2 regions of the Afipia massiliensis genome follow, and region 2 is predicted to be linked to the other one. Evidence: riboswitches for the same ligand, from Rfam matches in the RefSeq annotation. Region 2 holds a riboswitch; the other holds the start of a gene.
What was found. Region 2 has a riboswitch for S-adenosylmethionine ahead of metX (homoserine O-acetyltransferase MetX). Riboswitches for the same ligand answer to the same signal wherever they lie in the genome.
Positions count from the first base shown of each region.

Region 1: it holds a riboswitch for S-adenosylmethionine, as region 2 does, so the genes downstream of both, YH63_RS05860 (O-succinylhomoserine sulfhydrylase) here and metX (homoserine O-acetyltransferase MetX) in region 2, are expected to answer to the same signal.

Region 1 is NZ_LBIA02000001.1:1,235,107-1,250,542, reverse strand. Features, by position in the region: gene YH63_RS05905 (ATP-binding protein) at 1-775, shown strand, start outside; gene YH63_RS05900 (GcrA family cell cycle regulator) at 979-1,488, opposite strand; gene YH63_RS05895 (aspartate aminotransferase family protein) at 2,042-3,262, shown strand; gene argF (ornithine carbamoyltransferase) at 3,262-4,188, shown strand; gene YH63_RS05885 (Hsp33 family molecular chaperone) at 4,419-5,417, shown strand; gene apaG (Co2+/Mg2+ efflux protein ApaG) at 5,414-5,806, opposite strand; gene YH63_RS05875 (OpgC domain-containing protein) at 6,062-7,285, shown strand; gene YH63_RS05870 (SGNH/GDSL hydrolase family protein) at 7,282-8,052, shown strand; gene YH63_RS05865 (SGNH/GDSL hydrolase family protein) at 8,052-8,966, shown strand; gene YH63_RS05860 (O-succinylhomoserine sulfhydrylase) at 9,021-10,253, opposite strand; SAM riboswitch at 10,338-10,417, opposite strand; gene YH63_RS05855 (2'-deoxycytidine 5'-triphosphate deaminase) at 10,516-11,622, shown strand; gene YH63_RS05850 (acyl-CoA dehydrogenase family protein) at 11,763-13,562, shown strand; gene YH63_RS05845 (MATE family efflux transporter) at 13,661-15,088, shown strand; gene YH63_RS05840 (EAL domain-containing response regulator) at 15,095-15,436, opposite strand, start outside.
Region 2 is NZ_LBIA02000001.1:814,664-830,099, reverse strand. Features, by position in the region: gene ftsE (cell division ATP-binding protein FtsE) at 1-598, shown strand, start outside; gene YH63_RS03780 (cell division protein FtsX) at 591-1,553, shown strand; gene YH63_RS03775 (YdcF family protein) at 1,772-2,404, shown strand; gene YH63_RS03770 (lysophospholipid acyltransferase family protein) at 2,417-3,193, shown strand; gene YH63_RS03765 (gamma-glutamylcyclotransferase) at 3,205-3,789, opposite strand; gene YH63_RS03760 (DUF2125 domain-containing protein) at 3,982-5,109, shown strand; gene YH63_RS03755 (prephenate/arogenate dehydrogenase family protein) at 5,307-6,254, opposite strand; gene hisC (histidinol-phosphate transaminase) at 6,251-7,345, opposite strand; gene YH63_RS03745 (chorismate mutase) at 7,369-8,208, opposite strand; SAM riboswitch at 8,414-8,493, shown strand; gene metX (homoserine O-acetyltransferase MetX) at 8,582-9,781, shown strand; gene metW (methionine biosynthesis protein MetW) at 9,792-10,451, shown strand; gene YH63_RS03730 (TIGR02594 family protein) at 10,639-11,250, shown strand; gene YH63_RS03725 (MOSC domain-containing protein) at 11,262-12,044, opposite strand; gene clpB (ATP-dependent chaperone ClpB) at 12,263-14,902, shown strand; gene YH63_RS03715 (Vgb family protein) at 15,071-15,436, opposite strand, start outside.

The DNA of each region.
Region 1 (15,436 bases), 420 kb from region 2:
ATATTGCATCCTGATGACGTTCCACGACCAGACCCCGCTGCGCCGGGTCGAGGAAATGCGCGCCGACTTCGTCGCCAATGCGAGTCACGAATTGCGCACCCCGCTGGCGGCGCTGTCGGGTTTCATCGACACCCTGCAAGGCCCGGCGCGCGAGGACCCGAAAGCGCGTGAGCGCTTCCTCGGCATCATGCACACACAGGCGACGCGCATGGCGCGACTGATCGACGATCTCCTGTCGCTGTCGCGGGTCGAACTGAGTGCGCATGTGCGTCCCGAGAAGCTGGTCGATGTCGTGCCGTTAGTGCGTCAAGTGATCGACGGCCTCGAGCCGCTGGCGAGCGAACGGCAGGTCGCCATCGAGATCGAACTGCCGCCGGCGCCTGTGCTGATCGCGGGCGATACTGAAGAGTTGCTGCGGGTGTTTGAGAACCTGATCGAAAATGGCCTCAAGTACGGTGCAACCGGCGGTCGCGTGATGGTGTCGCTGACCGAGCCTGTGCCGGATGATGCGGCCGGTGAGGTCCGTTTCGCGGTGCGCGATTTCGGTCCCGGCATTCCGCCCGAGCATCTGCCCCGGTTGACCGAGCGGTTCTATCGCGTCGATGCCGGCGACAGCCGTGCGCAGGGCGGCACCGGCCTCGGTCTGTCACTGGTCAGGCATATCCTCATTCGTCATCGCGGACGGCTGCTGATCGAGAGCGTGTTCGGACACGGTGCGACCTTCACCGCATGCTTCCCGGCGACCAAGTCTGCGACGGCAGCGGCGAAGGAATAGGGGCATGATCCCGAAAAGTGGGAACCGGTTTTCGGACAGGATCATGCCCGTCTAGAAGAGCAGATGGCGCAGCCGCCATTTCGCCGTACGTTCACAAAGCCGCCATTTGCATCGAAGTTCGCCGCCACTTCGCAACAAAAAAGCCTCATCGGTTCGATGAGGCTTTTTCGCGTTGTATGTTGCTCGAAGCGTTGAGCTTTCGCCTACTTTGACGGCCGCGAGGTGCGGCGCCGGTCGCTCGCAGGCTGATAGGCGACGCGCGAGTGATGCGCGCAGTAAGGCAGACTGTTGAGCGCCTTGCCTCCGCAGAAAAAGAAGTCCGCGCTGCCCGGATCGCCGACCGGCCAATGGCAGGTGCTTTCATTCAGTTCCAGCAGGCTCAACCGCTGGCTCATCGGCACCACGTTGTCGTACGCGATCGGATCGGGTTCGGCCTCGACGTCAAACGCGTGCGCGAGCGCGGTGTTGCCGCGCGACACCGGGCGGCTGATCCGCATCATGTGCTGCGCGGGCCGCGCCGCCTTGCGCTGCCGTGGCGCCGCCGAGGACGGACTCTTGGCGCGGCCGGACAAGCCCAGCCGGTGCACCTTGCCGATCACGGCGTTGCGGGTGATGTTTCCGAGTTCAGCGGCGATCTGGCTTGCCGAAAGTCCGGCTTCCCAAAGCTTCTTCAACTGCTCAACGCGATCGTCGGTCCAGCTCATTACCGTCATCGCACACTTCCTTTTGGTATCGCGCCGGCCATTTTTGACGCGGCGTCGCGATTGCAAACCGTCCAAAATCCCTGTCGGCAGAATCCCTTAGCCCTCGCCGGTTGCATGAAAAGCGACCGGGCGTTTACGCCGTACCGAAGACAAGCGAGGATCAGAACTGCCGCACGAGATGTCGTACCCAACGTCAGGAATGCTACAATATGCCGTGACTCACGCGCAAGAGTCGGCCGTTGCGCGTCCACATGTTCCGGCTAGAAAGCAAATAAATTCGGTCATTGTGCGTCGCCTGCAAATGGCGTTTTCCTGCCCGGGATGGGTGCCGAGGCGCTGGAACAGGTCGGAAAATGCTGGTTTTTCGCTTATCGCTGCGACAAACGAGCGCTCGTTTGAGGTCCGGAAGAGCGGGCGTGGATTGACACCACACCTCTCACCAATAGAATAACCGCCACGTGCCGCCTTTTCGGGCGGCACGTTTCGTTTCCGGGGCAGGCAACTGAGCGACAAGCGCTGACGCGATCGCGATGCTGTTGGCCCATACCTCGATCAGGTCGCCATGAGCCACACAGCCAAACCGCATCTCGACTCTCACATGTTGCCGGTTTTTGCCCGCGCCGATGTCGCTTTCGAGCGCGGTGAGGGCCCTTGGCTGATCGCGACCAATGGCGACCGCTATCTCGATTTCACCAGCGGTGTCGCGGTGAATGCCCTTGGTCATGCCCATCCGCATCTGGTCGCCGCCGTGCAGGAGCAGGCCGCGAAGCTGTGGCATGTCTCGAATCTTTTCACGATTCCGGAAGGCGAGCGGCTGGCGACGCGGCTGTGTGATGCAAGCTTCGCCGACGTGGCGTTCTTCTGCAACTCCGGCGCGGAAGCGATGGAAGCGTGCATCAAGATGGCGCGCAAGTTTCAGGCGGTGAATGGCCGGCCGGACCGTTACCGGCTCATTACGTTTGAAGGTGCGTTCCACGGGCGCACGCTCGCGACACTCGCCGCGGGCGGCCAGCAGAAATATCTCGAAGGTTTCGGGCCGCGTGTTGAAGGCTTCGACCAGGTGCCGCTCGGCGATCTCGAAGCGACCAAGAAGGCAATCGGTCCGCATACCGCAGGCATCCTGATCGAGCCCTGGCAGGGTGAAGGCGGCGTGCGTGCGGCTAATCCTGCGTTCTTCCGCGCGCTGCGACAGCTCTGCGACGACAACAAGCTCGTTCTGGTGTTCGACGAAGTGCAGACCGGCATGGGCCGCACCGGTAAACTGTTCGCCCATGAATGGACCGGCGTCACGCCTGACATCATGGGTCTGGCGAAGGCGCTTGGCGGCGGATTTCCGATGGGCGCATGCCTTGCCACTGTCGACGCTGCAGCCGGCATGACGCCGGGCACGCACGGCTCGACCTTCGGCGGCAATCTGCTCGCTGTGGCGGCAGGTAACGCCGTGCTCGATGTGATGCTGGCGCCGAAGTTCTTTGAGAGCGTTCAGCGCTCGTCGCTGGTGCTGAAACAGAAGCTCGCATCGATCGTCGATCGCTATCCCGACGTGGTCGATGAAGTACGTGGCGAAGGCCTGCTGATCGGCCTCAAGGCCGTGATCCCGGCGGGTGATCTCGTCGGCGCGCTGCGCGATGAGAAACTGCTCACAGTCGGAGCCGGTGAAAACGTCGTGCGGCTGCTGCCGCCGCTGATTGTCTCCGAGGCGGAGATCGATGATGCAGTGTCGCGCATCGAGCGCGTCTGCACGAAGTTCACGCGGACGTCGGCGCGGCGCGAGGCGGTATAATGACGACGTCCCCCCGACATTTCCTCGATCTGTTTGACGTGCCCACCAAGGAGTTGCGTGCGATCCTCGACGCCAGCGTGGCGATGAAGAACAAGCGCAAGGCCGGCGATATGTCCAGCAAGCCGCTTGATGGCAAGACGCTGGCCATGATCTTCGACAAGCCGTCAACGCGCACCCGCGTGTCGTTCGATGTCGGCATGCGCCAGCTCGGCGGCGAAGCCATCATGCTGACCGGCGCTGAAATGCAGCTTGGGCGCGGCGAAACCATCGCCGATACCGCGCGGGTGCTGTCGCGTTTCGTCGATGCCATCATGATCCGGATTCTCAACCACGAGGCGCTGACCGAGCTTGCGGCTCATGCGACCGTGCCTGTGATCAACGGACTGACCCGGCGCTCGCATCCCTGTCAGGTGATGGCTGACGTCATGACGTTCGAAGAACATCTCGGCCCGATCAAGGGACGCACCGTGGCGTGGACCGGCGACGACAACAACGTGCTGGCGTCGTGGGCGCATGCCGCGGAGCGGTTCGGTTTCAATCTGCGTGTCGCGACGCCGCCGGAACTGGCGCCGAACAAGCTGCTGAAAGACTGGATCAAGACCACGGGTGCGCCGATCGTGCTCGGCACCAAGGCCGAAGAAATGGTGCGCGGTGCAGATTGCATCGTCACCGACACCTGGGTGTCGATGGGCGACAAGGATGGCGAACACCGGCACAACCTGCTGAAGCCCTATCAGGTCAATGCCAAGCTGATGTCACTGGCCAATCCCGGCGCCATTTTCATGCATTGCCTGCCGGCGCATCGCGGCGACGAAGTTACCGATGAGGTGATCGACGGCCCGCAGTCGGTGGTGTTCGACGAGGCGGAAAATCGCATGCACGCGCAGAAGGGCATTCTGGCCTGGTGCCTGCACGCGATTGGCTAGGTATTTTCGGTTTCCGTGACCTCATCCCGGGTGCTTATTTGCAGCCTTTCCGCGCGCTTCGGCCGGAAGTCACTGTTCCCGATCCGCTCCCTTTTTTGCGGAACGAAGCACCCTATATGGGGCGGATACCCTGCGTGACCCACCATTGCCCTGGGGCCGAAAGTCAGACCGATATGGTTTGAGCTTTTCACTGCGGCAATCCGGTTCCTCCTGACAAGAATGCGCCTGACATGACTCTCGAAAGCCAAATTCGTGCCCCCTCCGCAACGCCGGTGGACGATGCCGTGCTGCCCTTCGATGTAAGTGCGCTTGATGTGCGCGGCCGGCTGACGAAGATGGGCCCGGCGCTCGATGAGATTCTCACCAAGCACGATTATCCCGCCCCGGTCGGCAAGCTGCTCGGCGAAGCCATCGTGCTCACGACGCTGCTCGGCTCGACACTCAAGTTCGAGGGCCGCTTCATCCTGCAAACTCAGACCGACGGCCCGGTGTCGCTGATCGTTGTCGATTTTCAGGCGCCCGATCGCCTGCGTGCTTATGCCCGTTACGATGCCAGCAAGCTCAAGGCAGGCCAGGACTCCGCGGCGCTGCTCGGCCACGGCCATCTTGCCATGACCATCGATCAGGGCGCTGACATGAGCCGCTATCAGGGGCTCGTGGCGCTGGAGGGCGGCAATCTGGAAGACGCCGCGCATGAGTATTTCCTGCGCTCCGAGCAGATTCCAACGCGGGTGCGGCTCGCGGTCGGTGAGGAGTTTCGCGGGGGCGATGGGCCGAAGCATCGCTGGCGCGGCGGCGGCATGCTGATGCAGTTCTTGCCGAAGGCGCCCGAGCGTGCGCGGCAAGCCGATCTGCACCCCGGCGACGCGCCGGAAGGCGCGGTCGCTCACGACGTGCCTGAGGATGACGCCTGGGCCGAGAGCCGCGCGCTGTTCGGCACCATCGAGGACGTCGAACTGATCGATCCCGACCTGTCGGGAGAGCGGTTGTTGTTCAGGCTGTTTCACGAGCGCGGTGTGCGGGTGTTTCCGGTGCAGGCGATCCGCGCGCAGTGCTCATGCTCGCGCGAAGCTGTGGCCGGAATGCTGGGCAGCTTCACGCCGAAGGACCGCGCCGACATGGTCGAGAACGGCAAGGTGGTCGTGACCTGTGAGTTCTGCAGTTCGGTCTACCAATTCACGCCGGACGAGGCGGGTGTGGTGCCGGAGCAGAAAGCCGCTGAAGGTTAGTTCAGCGTCCGCTTGTAGTTCGGACTGTCGAGCGAGAAGGCGGGGATATCGATCTCGAACGGCTCGCCGCTTTCTGTCACCATCTGATAGCTGCCGGTCATGAAGCCGGACGGCGTCTGCAGCGGAACTCCGCTGGTGTATTCGAACCGTTCGCCGGGTTCGAGCACCGGCTGCTCCCCCACCACTCCTTCGCCGCGAACCTCCTGGCTGCGGCCTGCGCCGTCTGTGATGATCCAGTGCCGCGTCTTGAGTTGGACGGTTTCGGTTCCGGAATTGACGATGGCAATCGTGTACGCCCAGAAGTACCGGCCATCCTCTGCGGACGAGCGCTCGGGAAGGAAGTTCGGTTCGACGATGACTTCAATCTGGCGAGTCACGGCGCGGTACATGGGGTCCGTCCATATTCGGTTATACAATAACAGACCTCGCGCTCCTTGCGTAGGCACCGGTCATCGCATTTTGCAGGCTGCCTGCACAGGATACGAAGCCGGGCCGATCATTGTTTCAACATCGTTGTCATTCAGCATTCTCGAGGCGGCCTGTCCAATGGAATCCCTGCAATTTGCGGGCCGCCTCGATCTTCCATAGAATTAGAGTGCGTGCCGGCCTCCCGACGGAACTGCACTGAAACGGACTGGACTCGTATGACGTTCGTGACGACCGATCAGGCTGTCGTGAAAGCACCTGCCGTAAAGATCACGGCTCTTCCGGTTGCGGCCGGCGAACGTGAATTGCGTCTCGATCTGTTTCGCGGCATGGCGCTGTGGCTGATCTTCATCGATCATCTTCCGCCGAATATCCTGACATGGTTCACCATCCGCAACTACGGCTTTAGCGACGCCACCGAAATCTTCATTTTCATCTCGGGCTACACGGCGGCGTTTGTGTACAGCCGGGCAATGCTCGATCGCGGTTTTGTGGTGGCGAGCGCGCGCATCTTCAAGCGCGTATGGCAGATCTACGTCGCGCATGTTTTTCTGTTCACGATCTACCTTGCTGAAATCTCCTATATCGCGACAAAGTTCGACAACCCGCTCTATGCGGAAGAAATGGGAATTCTGGATTTTCTCAAGCAGCCCGACGTGACGATCGTCCAGGCGCTGCTGCTGAAATTCCGGCCCGTCAACATGGACGTGCTGCCGCTCTACATCGTGCTGATGATCTTTCTGCCGCTGATCATCTGGCTGATGCAGCGAAAGGCGGATCTGGCGCTGGCGCTGTCGGTATTGCTTTACGCCATCACTTGGGAGTTCGATCTTGCGCTTCCCGCCTATCCGAACGGGACATGGTTCTTCAATCCGTTCGCCTGGCAGTTGCTGTTCGTGTTCGGCGCGTGGTGCGCGCTCGGCGGCGCGAAGCGGATGGGCCGTATCCTGTCCTCCGACATCACGCTCTGGCTTTGCATCGCCTATCTCGTGTTCGCATTCTGTGTGACGCTGACCTGGCATGTGCCGCGGTTAAATATCTTCATGCCGCGCTGGCTGGAAAGCTGGATGTATCCGATCAACAAGACCGACCTCGATGTGCTGCGCTTTGCCCATTTTCTGGCATTGGCGGCGATTACGGTGCGGTTCATTCCCGCCGACTGGCCGGGCCTGAAATCGATATGGCTCCGCCCGGTGATCCGGTGCGGCCAGCATTCGCTGGAGATATTCTGTCTCGGGGTCTTTCTCGCATTTGCGGGACATTTCGTCCTTGCTGAAGTCTCCGGCGGGGCATGGATGCATTTCCTTGTCAGCGTCGCGGGGGTCGTCATCATGTCTGCCGCGGCGTCGTTGTTTTCGTGGTACAAGAGCGAGACGAGCAAGAGCGACAAGCGTGCGAAAGCCGCGGAAAGCGACGCCGACCTTGCCGGAGGCGGGTCATGAAAGCACTACTGGTTGCAGGTCTGTTTGCGGCTCTTCTGGTGGCGACTCCGTCGCACGCCGAGGGCGCTCCCGGCTGCGCGGTGCCCGCCTATCTCCTGGCGACCGAGAGCGCGCTTCCGAAAGTCGCTGATGCGATCAAGACAAGGAAGCGGCTGGACATCCTTGTCGCCGGCAGCGGCTCCTCGACATTGCCTGGATCTGACGGCGCGAGCATGTCGTATCCCTCTCGTCTGGAGGCTGCGCTGCGCGAAGCTCTTGCGGGCGTGACCGTCAATGTCAGGACCGAGTTGCGGCCGAAGAAAACCGCTGCGGAAGCCGCGCAGGGTTTCGGCCAGATGATGGACAAGCTGCCGCCGGATCAGAAACCGGATCTGGTGATCTGGCAGACCGGCACTGTCGATGCGATACGCTCGGTCGATCCCGACGACTTTCGAACGGCACTCGACGCCGGGGTCGAGGCATTGCAGAAATCTGGCTCCGACGTGCTCTTGATCAATCTCCAGTACAATCCACGTATGGAAACGATGCTCTCGGTCGGGCCATATAACGATACGATGCGGGTCGTCGCGCAGCAGTACGAGGTACCGATGTTCGACCGGTTCTCGATCATGCGGCACTGGAACGATGCCGGTGATTTCGACCTGTTCGGTTCGGTCCACGGATACGGAATGGCGAAACGTGTCCACGATTGTATCGGCCGTGCGTTGGCGGCCATGGTCGTGGAAGCGTCGCGCATCAATCCGGCGGAGCTCAGGATTCAACGTTGATGCGTTTCAGTATGCGTTCTGTGGGTGTGGCGGCGATGCTGTTTGGCTCGCTCGCAGCGCGCTCCGCTTTGGCGCAGGCCACGCCGCCGGACGCTGCTTCACTGCAAAAAAGTCAAAAGGGGCTTGCCACCAAGGCTGTCGAAGCGGCGAAGAGCGCGGCCAGCACTGCGGGAGATATTTTCACCCGCGTGCCGTGCCTGCCCGCCAAGGGATTGAAGGACATTTCGGGATCGCTGCCTCGGGTTGCGCGGCGGATCGCTGCAGATGAACCGGTCACCATCGTCGCGTTCGGCTCCTCCACCACGGTCGGGTTCGGAACGTCCTCGCCGGCCTATACCTATCCGAACCGGCTTGCCGATCAGCTGCGCCGGAAGTTTCCGACGTCCGACATCACGATCATCAATCGCGGCATGGGCGGACAGGATGCGCCCGAAATGATGAAGCGGTTCGATGCGGCCGTTCTCGATGCGGACCCCGATCTCGTGATCTGGCAACTCGGCACCAACACCGTCGTCAAGGGCAACGCCAGCGACATTGCCGCTACCGCAGCGTTGGTGGAAGACGGCGTCGCGCGCCTTCAGGCCCGCGGCATCGATGTCGTGCTGATCGATCCGCAATATGTGCCGGCGGTGACTGCAAAAACCGAGAACGCCGGGCGGATGGTGAAGCTGATCGGCGAAGTCGCCAGGCTCAAGAACGTGTCGGTGTTTCCGCGTTTCGAAGTCATGCGGCAGTGGCACGAGGTTGATAAAATGCCATTCGACAAGTTCGTGATCGGCGACGGCCTGCACATGAACGACTGGGGCTATGCCTGCTTTGCTCAGCTGCTCGGCGACACCATCATCAAGTCGGTCGGACAGGTGAAGGCGGGCGTCAACATTCCGAGCAATGTCATGACATATCGGCCGATGTAGGCACCCAACTGGCTCTCATGCGTGGAGTTATCCACGCATGAGATGAAGCGTGCGTCACGCCTTCTCCAGCGCGGCGGTCAGATCCTCGATCAGATCGTCCTGATGCTCCAATCCTGCGGAGAAGCGGATGAACCCTTCGCTGATGCCGAGTTCGGCGCGCGCTTCCGGTGTCAGACGCTGGTGGGTCGTGGTCGCCGGATGGGTCACGATGCTTTTCGAGTCGCCGAGGTTGTTGGAAATGCGTGCCAGCTTCAGCGCGTTCAGCGTGCGGAACGCCGCCGCCTTGCCGCCCTTGACCTCGAAGCCGATCAGCGTCGAGCCCGCACGCATCTGCTTCTTCACGATCGCGGCCTGCGGATGATCGGCGCGGCCCGGATAGATCAACCGCGAGATTTTCGGATGCTTTGCCAGCGCGTCGGCGATTGCGCCGGCGGTCTCGGTCTGTGCCTTCACGCGAATGCTCAGCGTTTCGAGTCCCTTCAGCAGCACCCACGCGTTGAATGGCGACATCGCCGGACCAGTCTGGCGCAGGAACGTATGGATGTGTTCCTGGATGAATGCTTCCGACGACAGGATAACGCCGCCGAGGCAGCGGCCCTGACCGTCGATATGCTTGGTCGCTGAATAAACCACGACGTCAGCGCCGAGCGCGAGCGGGCTTTGCCAGATCGGTGTCGCGAACACGTTGTCCACGATCAGCCGGGCACCACCGCGATGCGCGATCTCGGCGACAGCGCCGATGTCGACAACGTCCAGGGTCGGATTGGTCGGGCTTTCGAGGAAGCACGACTTGGTATTCGGCCGCATCGCCTTCTGCCACTGATCGAGATCGTGGCCATCCACCAGCGTGGACTCGATGCCGTAACGCGGCAGCAGGTCTTCCACGACGTAACGGCAGGAACCGAACAGCGCCTTCGCCGCGACCACGTGATCGCCGGATTTCAGCGGAGCGAGAATTGCCGTGGTGACCGCGGCCATGCCGGTGGCGGTGGCGCGTGCGGCCTCGGCGCCCTCAAGCTCGACCATGCGCTGCTCGAACATCGAGACCGTCGGATTCGAGAATCGCGAATACAGGAAACCGGGATCCGCGCCGGTGAATCGTGCTTCGCATTGCTCGGCGGTATCGTAGATGAACCCCTGCGTCAGGAACAACGCCTCGGAGGTTTCGCCGTACTGCGAGCGCAGCGTGCCGGAATGCACGAGGCGGGTTTCGGGGCGATAGTTGCGGGTCGGGGATAGCGGCTTGTTTCCGGAAAGATTGGCCGCAGGTGTTTTGGTCTCGGACATGTGCACTCCATCGTGGCCACCTCACGATGGACACAAAAAAACCGGCCTGGAAAAAATTTCCATTTCTGGAAATAACCGGCCGGGATCACACTGTCCCCGGCCTGTTTAGCGAGTTATTTAACGTGGCTGCAAGCCGGCCGGCTCAAATGACCACGGGATAAGTCCTAGGCTTAATCCCGCATGGTCTTTCCGTCAAGCACCCCATCGGATAACCGATAAAATGCTTATTTTGCCGGATCATCTGGTAGCCGAGGACTAGCCCGTGGCCTTCACACTTGCCCCCGACGCGACAGGAATTCTGCCCGACCGCATGATTGCGGCGATGGCCGATGCCGGCCTGATCCTGCCTGAATATCCCTTCGTTGAAAGCCAGATCCAGCCGGCCAGTCTCGATCTGCGCCTCGGGTCGATTGCCTATCGCGTTCGCGCGAGCTTCCTGCCGGGGCCGGACATGACGGTGGCGCAGCGCATCGATGAACTCAAGCTGCACGAGATCGATCTCTCCGATGGCGCGGTGCTGGAAACCAACTGCGTCTATATCGTGCCGCTGCTGGAAAGCCTTGCGCTGCCGCCGACAATTCAGGCCGCGGCAAATCCGAAAAGCTCCACCGGCCGCCTCGACGTGTTCACCCGCGTGATCGCCGACGGCACGCGCCGCTTCGACATGATCGCCGCTGGTTACCACGGCCCGCTCTATGCGGAGATCAGCCCCAAGACATTCCCGGTGTTGTTGCGCGAGGGATCGCGGCTGTCGCAGATCCGTTTCCGCACCGGTCATCCGTTGCTCGATGCCGATGAACTGCACACGCTGCACGCAGCCGAGCGGCTGGTCGACAGTGACGAGGCCGATCTCGTCGGCGGCGTGGCGCTGAGCGTCGACCTGTCCGGTGAAGGTTCCGATGGTTTCGTTGGATACCGTGCGAAGCGCCACACCGGCGTGGTCGATGTCGATCGCCGCGCCGGATACACGGTGGGTGAATTCTGGGAGCCGATCCGCGCGCGGCCGGATCGCAGCCTGATCCTCGATCCCGGCGAGTTCTACATTCTCGCATCCAAGGAAGCGGTGCAGGTGCCGCCGGATTTCGCAGCCGAGATGGTGCCATTCGATCCGCTGGTCGGCGAATTCCGCGTGCACTACGCAGGCTTCTTCGATCCCGGCTTCGGTTATGCGGGGGCAGGCGGGCAGGGCTCGCGCGCGGTGCTGGAAGTGCGCTCGCGCGAAGTGCCGTTCATTCTCGAACACGGTCAGATCGTCGGACGGCTGGTTTACGAGAAAATGCTGTCGCGCCCCGACGCGCTCTACGGTCAGCGCATTGCGTCGAACTATCAGGGGCAGGGCCTCAAGCTGTCGAAGCACTTCCGGACGTAAGTTCCGCTCTGCGAATTAAGTCCTCTTGCCGCACATTTCTCCCATGTCGTCAGCGGCTCCCGGGCCTGCTTGCCGTTAGCATCCAAATACCGGATCATTCCTGAAAACAACCGGAGAGATCCCGGCAGGGATGAAACGCCATGGTTGCCACCGCAAAAACACCACTTGCAGAGACGTCGGCCTCGACGACCGGCTCGAAATCCGCAGTCGGTTTGATCGCGCCTGACACGTCGGGCATGAATTTCTATCGCGCCGATCCGATCCTCGCCGATCTGCTGCGTGTCTATCTGCCCGCAGCGCTGTTTCAGCATATCGAACCGCATCTCGACCGTCTTGGTGCGCTCGCAGGAGGCCACCTCGACGAGTGCGCGCGTCTTGCCGACAAGCATGGTCCCGTACTGCATCAGCGTGATCGCTTCGGCAACGACCGGCAATGGATCGAATATCATCCGGCCTATCGCGAGCTTGAACGCGCGGCCTATGGCGAGTTCGGCATCCACGCGATGTCGCATCGCAAGGGTATTCTCGGCTGGTCCGACACCTACCCCGCCGTGGCCAAGCATGCCTTCACGTTCCTGTTCAATCAGGCCGAGTTCGGGCTTGGATGTCCGATCAACGTCACCGACGGCGCGGCGCGCCTGCTGTCGCGGTTCGGCGACGATGCGCTCAAGGCAAAGTATCTCGACGGCCTGACGCAAACCGACATGGCGAAACTGACCCAGGGCGGTCAGTTTATGACGGAGAAGGAAGGCGGCTCCGACGTCGGCAAGCTGACCACCACAGCGGTGCAGGAAGGCGATCACTGGCGGCTGCACGGCGAGAAGTGGTTCTGCTCGAATGCGGACGCGGAAGTGGTGATGCTGCTGGCGCGGCCGGAAGGCGCGGTCGGCGGCACGCAGGGCGTCGGACTGTTTCTGATGCCGCGGCGGCTCGACGATGGGTCGCCGAACCACTACCGCATTGTCCGTCTCAAGGACAAACTCGGCACCCGCTCGATGGCGTCGGGCGAGATCAAGCTCGAGGGTGCAATCGCCTATGCGGTCGGGCGACTGGATCGCGGCTTCGTGCAGATGGCCGAGATGGTCAACTGGTCGCGGCTGTCCAACGGCGTGAAGTCGGCGGCGTTGATGCGCCGTGCGCATCACGATGCAAATACAGTGGCGAACAACCGCGTGGTGTTCGGCCGCCGCATCGTCGATATGCCGCTGGCGCGCCGACAGTTGATGAAAATCATGCTCGCGACCGAACAGGCGGTCTCGATGAGTTTCGTCACGGCAGACGCGCTGGATCGTGCCGAAGCGGGCAGTCAGGATGCGGCGGCATTGCTGCGCGTGCTGACGCCGACGCTGAAGTATCGCGCCACGCGCGATGCCCGCAAGGTGTGCGGCGAGGCGCTCGAGATGCGCGGGGGTATCGGCTACATCGAAGAATTCGCAACGCCGCGATTGCTGCGCGACGCGCATCTCGGTTCGATCTGGGAGGGCACCGGCAACATCGTGGCTCTCGATACACTGAAGCGCGCCGTCGGCCGCCATGGCGCGGAAGCTGCCCTCGGAGCCGATCTGCATGCACGGATCAACGAGGCGTCGGGCATTCCGCAAGGCTGGCGCGATCGTCTCCGCAACCTGAGTGATAAGGCCATCGGTTTTGCTCGCGATGTGGCGGGCCGGTCCGAGAACGAAGCCGAAGCCCGACGCGCCACCAGCACGCTCTATCACGTCGCCAGCGCGGTGACGTTCGCCTGGGAAGGCAGTCGGATTCATGCCATGCGCGGCGATGCGCGCCGGTTGCTGCTCTCAAAGCTCGTCGTCGATCACCGGCTGACCGCGCAGGACCCGTTCACTGTCCTGCCCGGCGGAGGCGATGGCGTGATTGCCGACCGGTTGCTTGGCGACAGACCTCTGGCGATGGCCGATGCCGCCACTCTGTTGGGGACATAGTCCGCTGCGCCGCGCCTATTGTGGTGTGCAATTTTGATATTTGTGAGCGGCAAAGACGGCTGCTGAGATTCTAAAAAGACCGTCGCACCGGGGAGTGCATGTCCGAACTTGGAGCCGCCGAAATTCCTGTGGTGCAGGCGGAGCAGAAGCCGCCGCTGCCGCCTGTCAGAGGCCCGCGAAAGAATCCGCTGCTCGACGGCCCGATCCTGCCGACGCTGCTGAAACTGGCGGCTCCCAACGTCGTCGCCTTGACGGCGGGCACGTGCGTCGCCATCGCGGAGACATCGTATATCGGCCGTCTCGGCGTCGAGCCGCTCGCGGCGATGGCGCTGGTGTTTCCGTTCGTTATCCTGATGATGACCATGTCCGGCGGCGCGATGGGCGGCGGTGTCGCATCCGCAATCGCGCGTGCGCTTGGCGCCGACGATGCCGAGCGTGCATCTGCGCTTGCGGTGCATGCGCTGATGATTGGCGTCTGCTTTGGCCTGACCTTCATGATCGGGATGTTGATCTTCGGGCCGTATCTGTTTGCCGCGCTCGGCGGCAGCGGTCGTGTTCTGAGCGAGGCTATCGGCTATTCGCAGATCTTCTTTGGCGGCGCGGTACTGCCTTGGATCATGAACACGCTGGCGGCGTTGCTGCGCGGGACCGGCAACATGAAACTGCCGTCGGCGATCATTCTTAATTCGGCATTCTTTCAGATTCTGTTCGGCGGCGTGCTGGGTCTTGGTCTCGGACCAGTGCCGGCATTCGGCATGCGCGGAGTTGCGGCCGGCACGCTGGTGGCGTTCTCGATCGGAGCGGCCATCATGGCGTGGTATCTGTTGTCGGGCCGCAGCCGCGTAAAGCTGTCTTTCAAGGGCTTCCGGTTTCAGCGCGCCATGTTCTATGACATCCTGCAGGTGGGAGCGATTGCCTGTTTTTCGCCGCTGCAGATCGTTCTGACGGTCACGATCTTTACGCACTTGTTGGCGAATTTTGGAACCGAGGTGCTGGCCGGTTACGGTATCGGCGCGCGTCTGGAGTTCATGCTGACGTCGCTGGCGTTTGCCGTGGGCATCGCGTCGGTGCCGATGATCGGAATGGCGATCGGGGCTGGCCGTATCGCGCGGGCACGGCGAATTGCATGGACCGCAGGCGGTGTGTCGTTCGCGGCTGTCGGCTTGGTCGGTGGCTTCTTCGCCATTTTTCCCGACGTATGGGTGAACATCTTCACGAACAATGCCGCCGTGCGCGCCGCCAGCCGCGAGTATCTTTCGATCGTTGGGCCGTTTCTCTCCTTCGGTGGCCTGGCGATCGCGCTCTATTTTTCAGCGCAAGGTGCGGCGCGTGTGGCCGGGCCGGTGCTGGCGCAGACGGCGCGGCTCGCGTTCGTCATGGCCGGCGGCTGGTGGCTGATGTCGCAAGGTGCAACCAGTACGCAGTTTTTCTGGCTAGCGGCGGTGTCCATGATTTTGCTTGGTGTTCTCGCCGCCGCAGCCGTTCGGCTGACCAACTGGGGCCCGCGAGCCGTCGCCGCTGAATGAGTATCCTCATTCGAGTACGGTGACCGGGCGCGACAATGCGGAGCGCGCGAACTTCTTGGCATTGGCGGGCTTTCCGAACAGAAAACCCTGCGCCAGGTCGAATCCCATCTCATGGGTCGCAACCAGATCCGACCTGGTCTCCACGCCCTTGGCGACGGTGCGCGCGCCGACCCGGTCCGCCAACTCAAGGATACTGCGGCACACCGTCTGCTTCAGGCGATTGTCCGCACAGCCAGTGACAAACTCCCGATCGACCTTGATCTCGACGAACGGAAAATTCTTCAACTCCGAGAGAGATGGCCAGTCGACTCCAAGGTCATCGATCGAGATGGCGATGTTGTGAAATCG
Region 2 (15,436 bases):
GACCTTCCAGATTCCTGCCCGCTCGTTCCAGTTTCTCACCGGGCCGTCCGGCGCGGGCAAGACGTCGCTGCTGCGCATGCTGTTCCTGTCGCTGAGGCCGACGCGCGGTCTGGTCAATCTGTTCGGCAAGGACGTGTCGCTGCTCGACAAGGATGCGCGCGCCGAATTGCGTTCGCGGATCGGGATTGTGCTGCAGGACTTCCGGCTGCTTGATCACATGACGACCTATGAAAACGTCGCACTGCCGTTCCGGGTGATGGGGCGCAGCGAATCCAGCTATCGCAAGGAGGTCATCGACCTTCTCAACTGGGTCGGGCTCGGCAAGCGGATGGACGCGTTGCCGCCGATCCTGTCGGGCGGTGAGAAGCAGCGCGCCGCGATCGCACGCGCGGTGATCGCCCGTCCGCAACTGCTGCTGGCGGACGAGCCGACCGGCAACGTCGATCCGTCACTGGCGCGGCGGCTGCTCAGCCTTTTCATTCAATTGAACAAATCCGGCACCGCCGTCATCATCGCGACCCACGACATCGCGCTGATGGATCAATACGAGGCGCGGCGCATGGTGCTGCATGAATCGCGGCTGCACATCTATGATTGATGACCGCAAGATCATGATGGATCTGGGCGACAGCAAGTCGGAAGTCGCGGCGAGTGCGCGAAACCTGTCGCCGATCGTTCCGCGCGGCTCGATCGCCGGGCGCGCGCTGATCGCGGTCGTGGCCATCATGACGTATCTCGCCTCGATGACGACCGGCGCGGTGCTGCTGGTGCGGTCGTCGGCGGCCCAATGGCAATCCGACGTGTCCAGCGAATTGACGATCCAACTGCGACCTTCGCCGGGGCGCGACATCGAGCGTGACATTCGTAGCGTCACCGAGGCCACGCGGACGCTGCCCGGTATTTTGGAAGTGCGCCCCTTCAGCAAGGACGAGTCGGCCAAACTTCTTGAGCCGTGGCTGGGCACCGGATTGTCGCTCAACGACCTGCCCGTTCCACGCGTCATCGTCGTGCGCATCGCGCCGGGGGCGACGCCGGATCTCGCGGCCATGCGCCGCAGCGTCGCACAGGCGGCTCCATCCGCAACCATCGACGATCATCGCGCCTGGATCGAGCGGATGCGCTCGATGACCGGGGCCATCGTGCTGGCGGGCACCGGCATTCTGATCCTCGTGATCGTGGCGACGGTGATCTCGGTGTCGTTCGCGACGCGCGGCGCAATGGCCGCCAACCGGCCAATCGTAGAGGTGCTGCATTTCGTCGGCGCGCAGGACCGCTATATCGCCAACCGCTTCCTGCGCCATTTTCTGCGGCTGGGCCTGGAGGGCGGCCTGATCGGCGGGCTGGCCGCGATGCTGACATTCGGCTTTTCGGAATCGATCGCGAGCTGGTTCTCCGGCACGCCGGTCGGCGATCAGTTTGCCGCACTGCTCGGGACATTCGCGCTGCCGGCTTCCGGCTATCTGGTGCTTGCCGCCCAGACCCTCCTGATTGCCGCGGTGACCGCGTGGGCGTCGCGGCGGACGCTTTTTGCAACCCTCGAGGAAATCGATTGAGCGCATTTTCGAGCGGGCAGGAGTGGGCTAGAGTGAAACCACGCGTCAAAACATGGTGTTGGTGACGTTTGAGGCCACAGCCGCGCCGGATTTTGCGATAGACTGATGCAGGAACGGGTAGCACTCCATTGATGCGCCTGAGCGAGTTGAGATTGTCCGAGACCTCACACAGCTACGATGTCACGCCGACGCGCGGGCGCTTGCGCCATCGTGTGGTGATGCTTGCGGCTGCCGGCATCCTTCTGTTTATCGGGCTGGGCTTCGTCGATTTCCTGTCGCGGGTGCCGCCGGCCGAGGAGAAGCCGTCACGCAATGCCGATGGCATCGTGGTGCTCACCGGCGGATCGTCGCGCGTCTCCGATGCGCTGGAATTGCTGTCGGTTGGCTATGGCCGCCGGCTCCTGATTTCCGGCGTGCATCCGACCAGCGGCTACAGCGATATTCAGCGCACATTGCCCGACAGCCAGCGCCTCTTGGCCTGCTGCGTCGATCTGGATCGCTCCGCCGTCAACACCCGCAGCAATGCAACGGAGACGCGGCGCTGGGCGACGGAGCGCGGCTTTCACTCGCTGATCGTGGTGACATCGAACTATCACATGCCGCGTGCGATCGTTGAATTGTCCCACTCGATGCCCGATATCGAACTGGTTCCGTTTGCCGTGGTCGGCGAAAAGTGGCGCGAGGAGCCGTGGTGGACGAGTGGCGCGGCGTTGCGGCTCCTGCTATCGGAATACGCCAAGTATCTTTTTGCGCAGACGCGGGTTGCTTTCGGCGGCGTAGGGCAGGGCGGCATGCCGGAAATCGGCGCGCCCCCATCCCCTTCAAAACCGGCCACCGCGTCCGCCAACTAACCGGGTTCATCGATGGTTTCGGTATTTCTGCGGTCGCTGCTCTACAATATCGTTTTCTATCTGAATCTGGCGTTCTGGGTGCTGCTCGGACTTCCGACCTACGCAATGCCGCGCTGGGGCATCGTCTGGATTGCGACCAACTGGGGGAAGACGAGCATCTGGTGGATGCGGATCATCTGCAACACCAAGGTTGAATATCGCGGCCTCGACAAAATCCCGAAAGGCCCGCTGATCGCCGCATCGAAGCATCAGTCGACCTGGGAAACCTTCGCGCTGCTGCAATTTTTCGACGAGCCGCTTTACATCCTGAAGCGCGAGTTGCTTTGGCTGCCGTTGTTCGGCTGGTATCTCAGCAAGGCCGGCATGATCGGCGTCAATCGCAAAGCCGGCGGACGCACCTTGATCGACATCACCAAGCGCGCGGCCCGCGAAATCCAGCGCGGCCGTCAGCTCCTAATTTTTCCCGAGGGGACGCGGCGTGCTGTCGGTGCGCCACCCGACTACAAGAGCGGCGTCAGCCTGATCTATGGCGAGGCCGGCGTGCCATGCATTCCTGTGGCGCTGAATTCAGGATTGTTCTGGCCGCGCCGGACCTTCATGCGTTACCCCGGAACGCTTGTCATCGAGTTTCTGGATCCGATCCCGCCTGGCCTCAAACGTCAGGAGTTCACCGCGCGCATGCAGGCCGCCATCGAGGAGGCGACCGACCGGCTGGTAAAGGCGGGACGCGAGGAGCAGGTGCGATTGATCGGCTTTTCCGCGCCGGTGGCCGCGTCCGTCCGGTCCTGAGTGGCAACCGATCAGGTGTGACGGTGCAGGGCGGCTTCGCCATGCAGCAGCGCTGCGAGACGATGCAGCGGGGCGTCGCGAACGCCCTGTGCCTCCAGCGCGGTCACCGTCGCGATGACGTATTCGTCGTTCGGCCCGTAAGCGCCGTGACCCTGGCGCACCAGCCGTAACTGCTCGTCCATCGTCAACCGGCCCGCGTACTGATCGTGGCTGCGGTCGGCGACATAGGCCAGCGCGCTGACGCGCTGGCGGGCATCGCCCTGAAGCCAGACCGAACGCATCACTTCGCGATAGACGCCCGTCACCTGCTCGCGCTCGCGCAGATAGGCGACGGTCGCTTTTCTGTCAGTTGCCGCCACCCGGAACGCGACGCCCTGGCAGGCTCCGCCGCGATCGAGCCCCAGCACCAGTCCGGGTTTTTCCGGCGTGCCGCGATGAACCATCGAATAGATGCAGAGCGAGCGATGCTCGCCGATCAACCGCGCCGGCTTCTGTTCGAGAAACGCGAAGCCCGGCTTCCAGATCAGCGATCCGTAGCCGAACACCCACAGGTCGCCCTCGGGAAACTCCGATTCTGAAAGGATTTTTGCGGCCATGATTGCGTTACCTGATAGATGACGCCTACCAGTCTGCTTCCGTACGTGCAACCGAAGGACGTCCAACCTTCTGGACTTCAAAGGGATTTGCGCGAAAAGTGCATCTTTCAATTGCCCGATTCCGGTGATCTAGCTTCCGTCATGCAGACATCTCCCATCGTTCCCCGGCGCCGCCTCTGGCCCGTTTTCGTAATGCCGGTTCTGGTCCTCGCCGCAGCCGCGGCGTGGAGCGGGTTCTGGTTCTATGCCGCGTCCCATGTCGACGAGAAATTCGAGGAATGGCGCACGCGCGAGGCGAAATCCGGCCGCGCCTATGAGTGCGCCAGCCGCTCGGTTACGGGCTTTCCGTTCCGCATGGAGGTTCGCTGCGAAAGTCCGGTGGTGACGCTGACATCGCAGACCGCCGACCAGACCCAGCTCACTGCGCGGTTGAAGGATATTCTGGTCGTCGCGCAGGTTTACGATCCGACCAAGATCATCGCCGAATTCACCGGACCGGCGACCGTCGCGGGCAGAGGAGAGGCTCCGTCCTTCGTTGCGGGCTGGACCACGGGCCGCGCCAGCGCTTCCGGTCTGCCCACGCCGCAGCGCGTCTCTCTGGTGTTCGACGATCCGGCGCTCGATCGCATGAACGGTTCAGCGCAGACGCCTTTGTTGCGCGCAAAGCATCTCGAGTTGCATACGCGTCTGCTGGAAGGCTCGCTGTCGAACAATCCGGTGGTGGAGACGGCGTTTCTGGTGACGGCGGGAAGCTTGCAGGGATTGCATCCCATTCTCGTCGAGCCGTTCGATGCGGACATCCGCGCACTGTTGCGCGGCCTGAAGGACTTCGCGCCGAAACCCTGGCCGGAACGTTTTCGCGAAATTCAAGCCGCCGGTGGCCGCCTCGATTTCACCCAGTCGCGTGTGCAGCAGGGTGAGACCATCGCGGTTGCCGCGGGTTCGCTCGCCCTCACGCCGACCGGGTATCTCGACGGCGAACTGACGATGACGGTCGCGGGGATCGAGCGGGTGGTGTCGCAGCTCGGCATCGACAAGCTGTTGATGGACGGCGTGCCGCAATCGACCGTCGATCGCATCGCGCCCGGCGTCAGCGCGCAGGACGTCAACAAGGTGATCGGCGCGCTCGACCGGATGATTCCGGGATTAGGCAATGTCGCACGCAAGAATGCCAATGCCGGTGTGGTTGCAGGCATCAACCTGCTTGGTCAGGCCTCGACGCTGGAAGGCAAGCCCGCGCGGGCGTTTCCGCTGAAGTTCACAGAAGGCGTGATTTCTATCGGTCCCTTGCGGATCGCGCAGACCGCGCCGCTGTTTTGAATTCTGCTCGTCATTGCGAGGAGCGAAGCGACGAAGCAATCCAGTTCCTGCTTTTTCAATGACTGGATTGCTTCGCTGCGCTCGCAATGACGAAACAGTCATTGCCGGGCTTGACCCGGCAATCCATCCTTTCAAAAGTTTTTTAGGATGGATGCGCGGGTCAAGCCCGCGCATGACTTTCTGAGCTTTTAGCCGGCCTACGCCTTGTCCGCTGGCTTCGGAAGGTTTGCGTGCTTGCGGCCGAAGTCGGGATCGGCGGTTTCCTGACCGAGACTGACGATGCCACGGCGGATCGCGCGGGTGCGGGTGAAGTGATCGAACAGCGCTTCGCCGTCGCCGCGGCGGATCGCGCGGGTAAGTTTCGACAGATCTTCCTGAAACGCGCCGAGCATCTCCAGCACGGCATCCTTGTTGGCAAGGAACACGTCGCGCCACATGGTCGGGTCGGACGCCGCGATGCGGGTGAAATCGCGGAAACCGCCCGCGGAGAATTTCAGCACTTCCGCCTGTGTCACGTCTTCCAGTTCGTCGGCGGTCCCGACGATGGTGTAGGCGATCAGATGCGGCAGATGGCTGGTGACGGCGAGCACGAGGTCATGATGGTCGGCCCCCATGGTTTCGACATTGGCGCCAAGCGCGCGCCAGAATTCCGCAAGCTTCTCGACGGCGGCCGGGTCCGCGTCCGGCGGCGGCGTCAGGATGCACCAGCGGTTGATGAACAGTTCGGCAAAGCCTGAATCGGGACCGGAATGTTCGGTGCCCGCTACCGGATGCGCTGGAATGAAATGGACGGTCTTCGGCAGATGAGCGGCCATGTCCCGCAGCACCATGCCTTTGACGGAGCCGACATCGGAGACGATTGCGCCTGGTTTGAGATGCGGCGCAATTTCCTCCGCGACCGGCCCGCAGGCGCCGACCGGGATGGACAGTATGACGAGGTCAGCGTCCTTCACTGCGTCCGCATTTGTGTCCACCACGCGATCGACGATGCCGAGTTCCTGCACGCGCGCGCGGGTCGCCGGCGAGCGCGCGGTGGTCACGATCTCTCCTGCAAGCCCCTGGGTGCGTGCCGCACGCGCAATCGAGCCACCGATCAGGCCGAAGCCGATCAGCGCGATTCGCCCGAATAGCGGTTGCGCGTTCACTTCTGCCCCATGAATTCGGCGAGTGCGGCGACCACCAGACGGTTGGCTTCTTCGGTGCCCACGGTCATGCGCAGTGCATGCGGCAGCTTGTAGTTCTTCAGCGCGCGCAGGATCAGGCCGCGCTTGGTGAGGAATGCGTCGGCGTCCTCCGCGGTCTTGCCCTTTTCCTGCGGGAAGTGGATCAGAATGAAATTCGCAACGCTCGGCGTCACCTCAAGTCCCAGCTTGCCGACTTCTTCGGTGAGCCACGTGCGCCACGTGTCGTTATGCACGCGGGACCGGTTCTGGTGTTCGGGGTCTTCCAGCGATGCGATCGCGGCTTCCGATGCTGCCGTCGAGACATTGAACGGGCCACGAATGCGGTTCACGGCATCGATGATGTTGGCCGGCCCGTACATCCAGCCGACGCGCAGCGACGCGAGCCCGTGAATCTTCGAGAAGGTGCGCGTCATCACCGTGTTGTCGTGGGTGGCGACCATTTCGATGCCGGCTTCATAGTCGTTGCGCGAGACGTATTCGGAGTACGCCGCGTCGATCACCAGCAGCACATGCGGCGGCAATCCGGCGCGCAGCCGCTTGACCTCGTCGAACGGCACATAGGTCCCGGTCGGATTGTTCGGGTTGGCCAGCCAGACCATCTTGGTGCGCGGCGTCACGAGATTCAGGATCGCATCGACGTCGGCGGTGAAATTCTTCTCCGGCGCGATCACATTGACGGCGCCGTTCGCCATGGTGGCGATCGGATAGACGAGGAAGCCGTGGGTGGTGTGGATCGCCTCGTCGCCGGGACCGAGATAGGTGTTGGCAAGATAATTGAGAAGTTCGTCCGAGCCCGCGCCGCAGATGATGCGGTCGGGATCGAGGCCGTAAGTGCGTCCGATGGTTTCGCGCAACGCACGCGAAGTGCCTTCCGGGTAATCCTCCAGATGATCGGCGGCGGCCTTGTAGGCTTCGATGGCTTTCGGTGACGGCCCGAGCGGGGTCTCGTTCGCGGACAGCTTGAACACGCGGCCGGTCAGCCCGGCGCCGCTTTTGCCCGGCGTGTAGGGTGCAATATCGAGAATGCCCGGCTTCGGCACAGGACGTGACATCAACTTAAACTCCGAAAGAAAGACTATTTGGACGCAGTGGTCGGCGGCACCGTATAGCGCGTCGCATGGCTCCCGACGAGGGCCGATGAACGCACGGAGGCCCCGGCGGCGACCAGCGCGGCGGTGATCTTGTCGAGACCACCCGGGCCCGGAACCGAGATCAGCAAGGCGGCGCCATCGGAGGCCGTATCGGGGACGGCGATAATTTCGGAGAATGGCGACAGCGCACGCGCCACATCCGCGCTCCAGCCGGACACGCGAACGCTCCACATCTCGACTTCGGTGACCATTGCGTCCGCCGCCACGCGCGAGACTACGAACACCGGCAGCGCCGCCGGATGGTCGGCGCGCTCGACGAACGGCAACCGCGCGATGATCTTCGGCGCGGCTGTTGGCTCCAGCGCGATCCACCAGGGCGAGCGGCTGCTGATCGCCGAGATCAGCGCCAGATCGCCCTTGGATTTCGCCACGGCTTCGACCGCAGCCTCGGCATTGAAGTGCGCGAGAAACGGGACGGTGAAGCCGAAATGGAATCGCGCCGAATCCCGCATCGCGGATTCGCCGACCGACAGATCGGCATGCACCGAGAACGGCGACTGCACATAGGTGAACGTCGAGATGATGACGCGCCAGATGCTCTCGACGGTGTCGAGCGGCAGGATGCCGCGATGACGCTGCGCCAGCCGGCGCATCATGTCGGCCTCGCGTGCGGGCCGGAACGCCGAGCCGACTTCCTGCGTCTTCTTCACCGAGATGAGACGGTCTATGATGTCGCCGCGCTGCATCAAGAGGCCATGCACCTGCTCATCGATGGAATCGATTTCGCGGCGCAGGTCCTGCAGTGATGGCGGTTGCTTGGTCATCGGTTCAACTTGGGTCCGAACGCGGCTTGCGGCGCAAAGGCCGCCTGGAATTGGTCGAAAACGGGATAGGTGACGGGCGCATTGATAGGCAGGAGAGCGCCTGAAAGCAAAGAAAACATTGGCAATTCCGGCCTCAAACCGCGGCAGGGACAGCCCGCGCTTTCGCGGTGCAGCTTGACGAAAAGGCCGTTCGTGATTAGTAACTTAGCCATTCCGTGGTCATTTGAGCCGGCCGGCTTGCAGCCACGTTAAACAACTCGCTAAACAGGCCGGGGACATAAGTGATCCCGGCCGAACCTCGTTTCAGGCCGGGTTTTTTGTGGCCTGATTTCCGATGTTGGTCTCGCGACCTTCTGAGGAGGCCAGTAGCAAGATGGTTAATGTCAAACCGTTGAAGAGTGATACGGCGTCCACCGAGCGCGCGCACGAGGCGGATCATCCGTCGTCGCTGGTCGCGCAATTCGGTGCGGACAAGCCGCTGCGGCTGGACTGCGGCATCGATCTCGCGCCGTTCCAGATCGCCTATCAAGCCTACGGCCAGCTCAATGCGGATCGCTCCAACACCATTCTGATCTGCCATGCGCTGACCGGGGATCAGCATGTCGCGAATGTGCATCCGGTCACCGGCAAGCCCGGCTGGTGGGAAACGCTGGTTGGCTCCGGCAAGCCGATCGACACTGACCGTTATTTCGTCGTGTGCGCCAACGTGGTCGGCGGCTGCATGGGCTCCACAGGTCCGTCATCGACAAATCCAGCAACCGGCAAACTGTGGGGACTGGATTTCCCTGTCATCACCATTCCCGACATGGTGCGGGCGCAGGCGATGCTGCTCGATCATCTCGGCATCGAGAAACTGTTCGCCGTCGTCGGTGGATCGATGGGCGGGATGCAGGCGCTGCAGTGGACCACGGCCTATCCCGAGCGCGTGTTTTCCGCGCTGGCGGTGGCGTGCAGCACGCGGCATTCGGCGCAGAACATCGCGTTCCACGAACTGGGCCGTCAGGCGGTGATGGCCGATCCGGATTGGCGCGGCGGGCGCTACTTCGAGGACGACGCCCATCCGCGCCGCGGGCTCGGTGTCGCGCGCATGGCCGCGCATATCACGTATCTGTCCGACGCCGCCTTGCATCGCAAGTTCGGCCGGCGTTTGCAGGATCGTGAGGTTCCGACCTTCTCGTTCGATGCGGACTTCGAGGTCGAAAGCTATCTGCGCCATCAGGGCTCGTCGTTCGTCGAGCGATTCGACGCCAACAGCTATCTCTATCTGACGCGCGCGATGGATTACTTCGACATCGCCGCCGATCATGACGGCGTGCTGGCGGAAGCCTGGCGCGGCACGCGCACGCGGTTTTGCGTGGTGTCGTTCACCAGCGACTGGCTGTTTCCGACGTCGGAATCGCGCGCGGTCGTGCATGCGCTCAATGCCGGCAGCGCGCGGGTGTCGTTCGCGGAAATCGAGACCGACCGGGGACACGATGCGTTCCTGCTCGACGTGCCCGAGTTCATCGAGATCTCTCGCGCATTTCTGGAATCGGCCGCGTCGGCGCACGGCCTGACCTCGGCGAGCAGATAGGAGTGCCCGCATGACGATTCAGGATCAGGCATTCAAACCGACCGCGGTTCTTCCGGTCACCGAGAACGGTTATCGGGGCGACCACTTGCTCGTCGCGCAAATGGTCGAGCCCGGCTCAAGGGTACTCGATGTCGGCTGCGGCGAGGGCGATCTCTTGCGCCTGCTGGAGACGCGCGGCGTCGACGGGCGCGGCATCGAACTGTCGCGCGAGGGCGTCAATCACTGCGTCGCCAAGGGGCTCGCGGTGGTGCAGGGCGATGCCGACACCGACCTCATCAATTATCCCGACGACGCGTTTGACTATGTGATCCTGTCGCAGACCTTGCAGGCGACGCGCCAGCCACGCGTGGTGCTGGAGAACCTGCTGCGCATCGGGCGCAGCGCCATCGTGTCGTTTCCGAATTTCGGCCACTGGAAAATGCGCCTCCAGTTGCTTGTGAAGGGCCAGATGCCGCGCACCGACAACCTGCCGGCGACGTGGTACGACACACCGAATATCCATTTCTGCACCATCAAGGATTTCGTCCAGCTCTGCGACGAGATCAACGTCAAGATGGAGCGCGCCGTCGCACTCGATCTCTATGGCCGGCCGCTGCGGCTCAATGCGCCGTGGTGGTTCTGGAACATGTTCGGCGAGCAGGGCGTGTTTCTGCTCACGCGCCGCGATTAATATTCACGGCTCCAATGTGGCCGTGTATGTTCGCATTCTCGCCACGAAATCTTCCCGTTATCGCCGCGAAATGACTCCGCGCGCGCCTTGTCGCGTCTTGTTCTCGTCACATCGACCCGTTTTGTGCACTGCAGTATGTCGTTCGCGTGCGAACGATGGGGCACAGGGGTGTCACGGGGACTATTGGATGACTGTATCGCGTAAATTTCGCCTGCCACTTCGAGGCGCCGCGCTGGCGCTGTGTTCGGTGGCAATCGTCGCAATGGCGACACCGGCTTCGGCGAGGCCACATCACGGCGCAAGCCGGCACTATCACGCCCACCATTCCAAGCATCACGCCAAAAAGCATTATGGCCACCGCACTCGTCATCACGCGCGGCGCGGCCGTTCTGTCAAAGCGGCGCCGGTCGAAAATTCGACCTCGCAGGGCTTCGGTGGTTTCGGCGGATCGAACCTTGTCGCCGAAGCGCGGCGTTATATCGGCAGCGGGAATCCCACAAGCCGAGCCAGTCTGTGGTGCGCGCGCTTCATGAACATGGTTCTCGAGAAATCCGGGCACAAAGGCACGGGTTCGGACATGGCGCGTTCGTTCGCGAGCTACGGCCAGCGCATTTCCGGCCCGCAGGTCGGCGCCATCGCCGTCATGTCACGCGGCCGCCGCGGCGGCCATGTCGGAGTCGTCAGCGGCATCGACGCCAAGGGCAATCCGATCGTGATCTCCGGCAACTACGGCCGCCGTGTTGCCGAGGCGAGCTTTTCGCGCGGGCGTATCTACGCCTACGTCATGCCGTCAAGCTGACGGCGCAGAACTCAAACGAGTTCCTCAAGAGTCGCGATTGCATCACCGGCGGCAATGCTGCCGCCGGTGATCACCTCGGCATAGACGCCGCAATCGGCGTGATCGAATGTCTGCATCAATGCCTGCGGGATATTCATGTCGCGTTCGGCGGTCACCGGATCGACATTGACGGCGGCGCAGCGCACGATCCGCTTGATCACTTTCAGCCGCACGCTGCCGATTCTCAGTTCTTTCCCGAGCAGATCGAACTCGTGCCAGGCCGGCCAGCCGCTGACATAGAGATTGCCGCGAAAGCGCAGCGGATGAACCGGCTGTCCGACGACGGTTTCAATGGCGGCGACGCTGGCCAGATTGATGATCGACACGACCTTGGCGGCGACATCGGAGAAGCTGTGGCCGGGAGCCGCGAGGAGCTTCGGCGGACCCTTTAGCTCGGGCGCAAAATTCTCCGTGAAAAAAGTCTCGATGGCGGCGCGGCCCTCCGGCGTTTCGAGATCGCCGCGCACGGCCTCTGCGCCGTTGGCGTGGATGGCCAGGATGTGGCTGGCGTCGTCATACCGGGTCTGAAGTCCCGCGAGACGTTCATTGCGCATCAGCATCAGAAAACGGTTTTTCGGAAAATACTTCGGATCGGCCGGATCGAAACCGCTCGGGCCGTTCTCGATGGCGTAGCGCCGGTCGGCCGGCAGCGTCTGGCCCTCACGCAGGGTGACGCTCGGGAGCGCTTCCGGTGACAGGCCTTTGACGGGATAGCGATAGATACCGTTAACGGTGACTGCGGGGGTTCCGTGCATGTGGTTTTCTAAGGCATGATTTTGTCCCGCGCTACCCGGCGATTTCGAGGGACAGGCCTCTTTCCGAATGCGGACTAGGTTCCCACATGAGGATCAAGCCAGCCGTGGCGCTGGCGACATCTCCGCCTCCAGCCGAGCATCGGTGCGGGAGGGCGGAAACCCATTGAAGATGCTAATTCCGTGCCTTCGGGGCGGAAGGGCAGGCTGAGGGAAACCGAATGAACATTGAGAAATACACCGACCGCGTGAAGGGATTCATCCAGTCGGCGCAGACGTTGGCCGTGCGTGAGGGCCATCAGCAATTCACGCCCCTGCACATCCTGAAAGTGTTGCTCGACGACAGCGAAGGTCTGGCCGGCGGCCTGATCGATCGCTCGGGCGGGAATTCGCGCGCGATCCTGAAAGCTACCGAGGATGCGCTGGGCAAGATGCCGAAGGTGTCCGGTGGGGGCGCAGGGCAGGTGTATCTGGCCCCGGCGACCGCGCGCGCCTTCGATGCCGCCGAGCAGGCCGCCGACAAGGCCGGCGACAGTTTCGTCACCGTGGAGCGGCTGTTGCTGGCGCTGGCGCTGGCGCTCGACAAGGACAGCGAGGCGGGCACCCTACTCGCGAAGGGCGGCGTCACGCCGCAAAATCTCAACGCCGCCATCAATGCGCTGCGCAAGGGCCGTACTGCCGACAGCGCGTCGGCGGAGAACGCCTATGACGCGCTAAAGAAATATGCCCGCGACCTGACTCAGGCCGCGCGTGACGGCAAGCTCGATCCGGTGATCGGCCGCGACGAGGAAATCCGCCGCACGATTCAAGTGTTGTCACGTCGCACCAAGAACAACCCGGTGCTGATCGGCGAGCCCGGTGTCGGCAAGACCGCCATCGTCGAGGGTCTCGCGCTGCGCATCATCAACGGCGATGTGCCCGAGAGCCTCAAGGACAAGATGGTCCTGTCGCTCGATCTCGGCGCGTTGATTGCCGGCGCGAAGTATCGCGGCGAGTTCGAGGAGCGGCTGAAGGCCGTGCTCTCCGAGGTCACCGGTTCCGATGGTCAGATCATCCTGTTCATCGACGAGATGCACACGCTGGTCGGCGCGGGCAAGGCCGACGGCGCGATGGATGCGTCGAACCTGCTCAAGCCCGCTCTGGCGCGCGGCGAACTGCATTGCATCGGCGCGACCACGCTCGATGAATACCGCAAGCATGTCGAAAAGGATGCGGCATTGGCCCGCCGCTTCCAGCCGGTGTTCGTCAGCGAGCCCAGCGTCGAGGACGCGGTGTCGATCCTGCGCGGCCTGAAAGAGAAGTACGAGCTGCATCACGGTGTCCGCATCACGGACTCCGCGATCGTGGCTGCGGCGACGCTGTCGAACCGTTACATCACCGACCGCTTTCTGCCCGACAAGGCCATCGACCTGATCGACGAAGCCGCGGCGCGGCTGAAGATGCAGATCGATTCCAAGCCGGAAGAGCTCGACAACATCGATCGCGAGATCGTGCGGCTGAAGATCGAGCAGGAGGCGCTGAGGAAGGAAACCGACTCGGCCTCAAAGGATCGCCTGCAGCGGCTGGAGAAGGAACTTGTCGAGCTCGAAGAGAAGGGCGACGCGCTGACTGCGAAGTGGCAGTCGGAACGCGACAAGCTGTCCGATGCCCAGAAGGTCAAAAGCGAACTGGAGCAGGCGCGTCAGGAGCTGGCCGATGCTCAGCGGCGCGGCGAATTCCAGAAGGCGGGCGAGCTGGCCTATGGCCGCATTCCCGATCTCGAAAAACGGCTGAAGGCGCTCGAAGAGAGCGAGAAGGCCGGCAATGTCGTGCTCGAGGAAGCGGTGACGGCAAGCCACGTCGCGCAGGTGGTGTCGCGCTGGACCGGCATTCCGGTCGACAAGATGCTCGAGGGCGAACGCGAGAAGCTGCTCAAGATGGAGCTGCAGCTTGCGCAGCGCGTGATCGGGCAGGCCGAAGCGGTGACGGCGGTGTCCACCGCGGTGCGGCGTTCACGCGCCGGATTGCAGGATCCCAACCGTCCGATTGGCTCGTTCATGTTCCTCGGCCCCACCGGTGTAGGCAAGACAGAGCTGACCAAGGCGCTCGCCGAATATCTGTTCGACGACGAGACCGCTTTGGTGCGCATGGACATGTCCGAATACATGGAGAAGCATTCGGTCGCGCGGCTGATCGGCGCGCCTCCGGGCTATGTCGGCTATGACGAGGGCGGCGCGCTCACCGAGGCGGTGCGGCGTCGTCCATATCAGGTCGTGCTGTTCGACGAGATCGAAAAGGCGCATCCCGATGTGTTCAACGTGCTGCTGCAGGTGCTGGACGACGGCCGCCTGACCGACGGTCAGGGCCGCACCGTCGATTTCCGCAACACGCTGATCATCATGACCTCGAACCTTGGCTCCGAATATCTGGTGAGTCAGGCTGAGGGCGAGGACACGGCTGCCGTGCGCGATCAGGTCATGGCCATCGTGCGGTCGAGCTTCCGTCCGGAATTCCTCAACCGCGTCGATGAGATCATCCTGTTCCACCGGCTGCAGCGTACCGAGATGGGCCGCATCGTCGATATCCAGATGCAGCGGCTGTCGAAGCTTCTGGCGGATCGCAAGATCACGCTGACGCTGGATGACAAGGCGCGCGACTGGCTGGCTGCAAAGGGCTGGGATCCGGCTTACGGCGCGCGGCCCCTGAAGCGTGCGATCCAGCGCGCGGTGCAGGACCCGCTGGCGGAGATGATTCTGGCTGGCCGTGTCCATGACGGCGAAACCGTTGCGGTTTCGGCAGGCGATGGCGGCCTGACCTTCAACGGTCAGCTTGCCAAGATTGATGCCGAGGCGCCGCCGGTGCCGAAGAGCAAGATGAACTAAACTCTCTTACCCTCTCCCCTAGTGGGAGAGGGTGCCCGAGCAAAGCGAGGGCGGGTGAGGGGTTTGGAAACTCGCTGAGTTTACCCCCTCACCCGGCTCGGCTCGCTCACCTTCGCCACCCTCTCCCACAAGGGGAGAGGGAAGAACTGCGGATGAGACCTGCGCCGATTATTTTTTCTTCAGTGTGTAGATCGCGTTTTCGATGTCGGACGACACATAGATCGTTCCTGATGCGCCGACGCCGACGCCGGTTGGAATATTCGTCGGCAATGTTCCCGCCGCCCCCGCGAGCCCGATCGGCAGGTTGCCGGCGAGTTCGGTGATCGTGCCGGTCTGCGGATCGATCGAGATCACGCGCTTGGCGCCGACCTCCGCGACGATCAACTTGCCGTCCGGCGCCAGCGCGATGCCTTCCGGACCTTTCAGGTCCTTGGCGACGACGGTTTTCGCGCCGCTCGCGACATCGATCTTCGACACCAGCCCCGCAAACGCTTCCGTCACATAGGCGGTGTTGTCGTTCGCAGCGACAAGGCC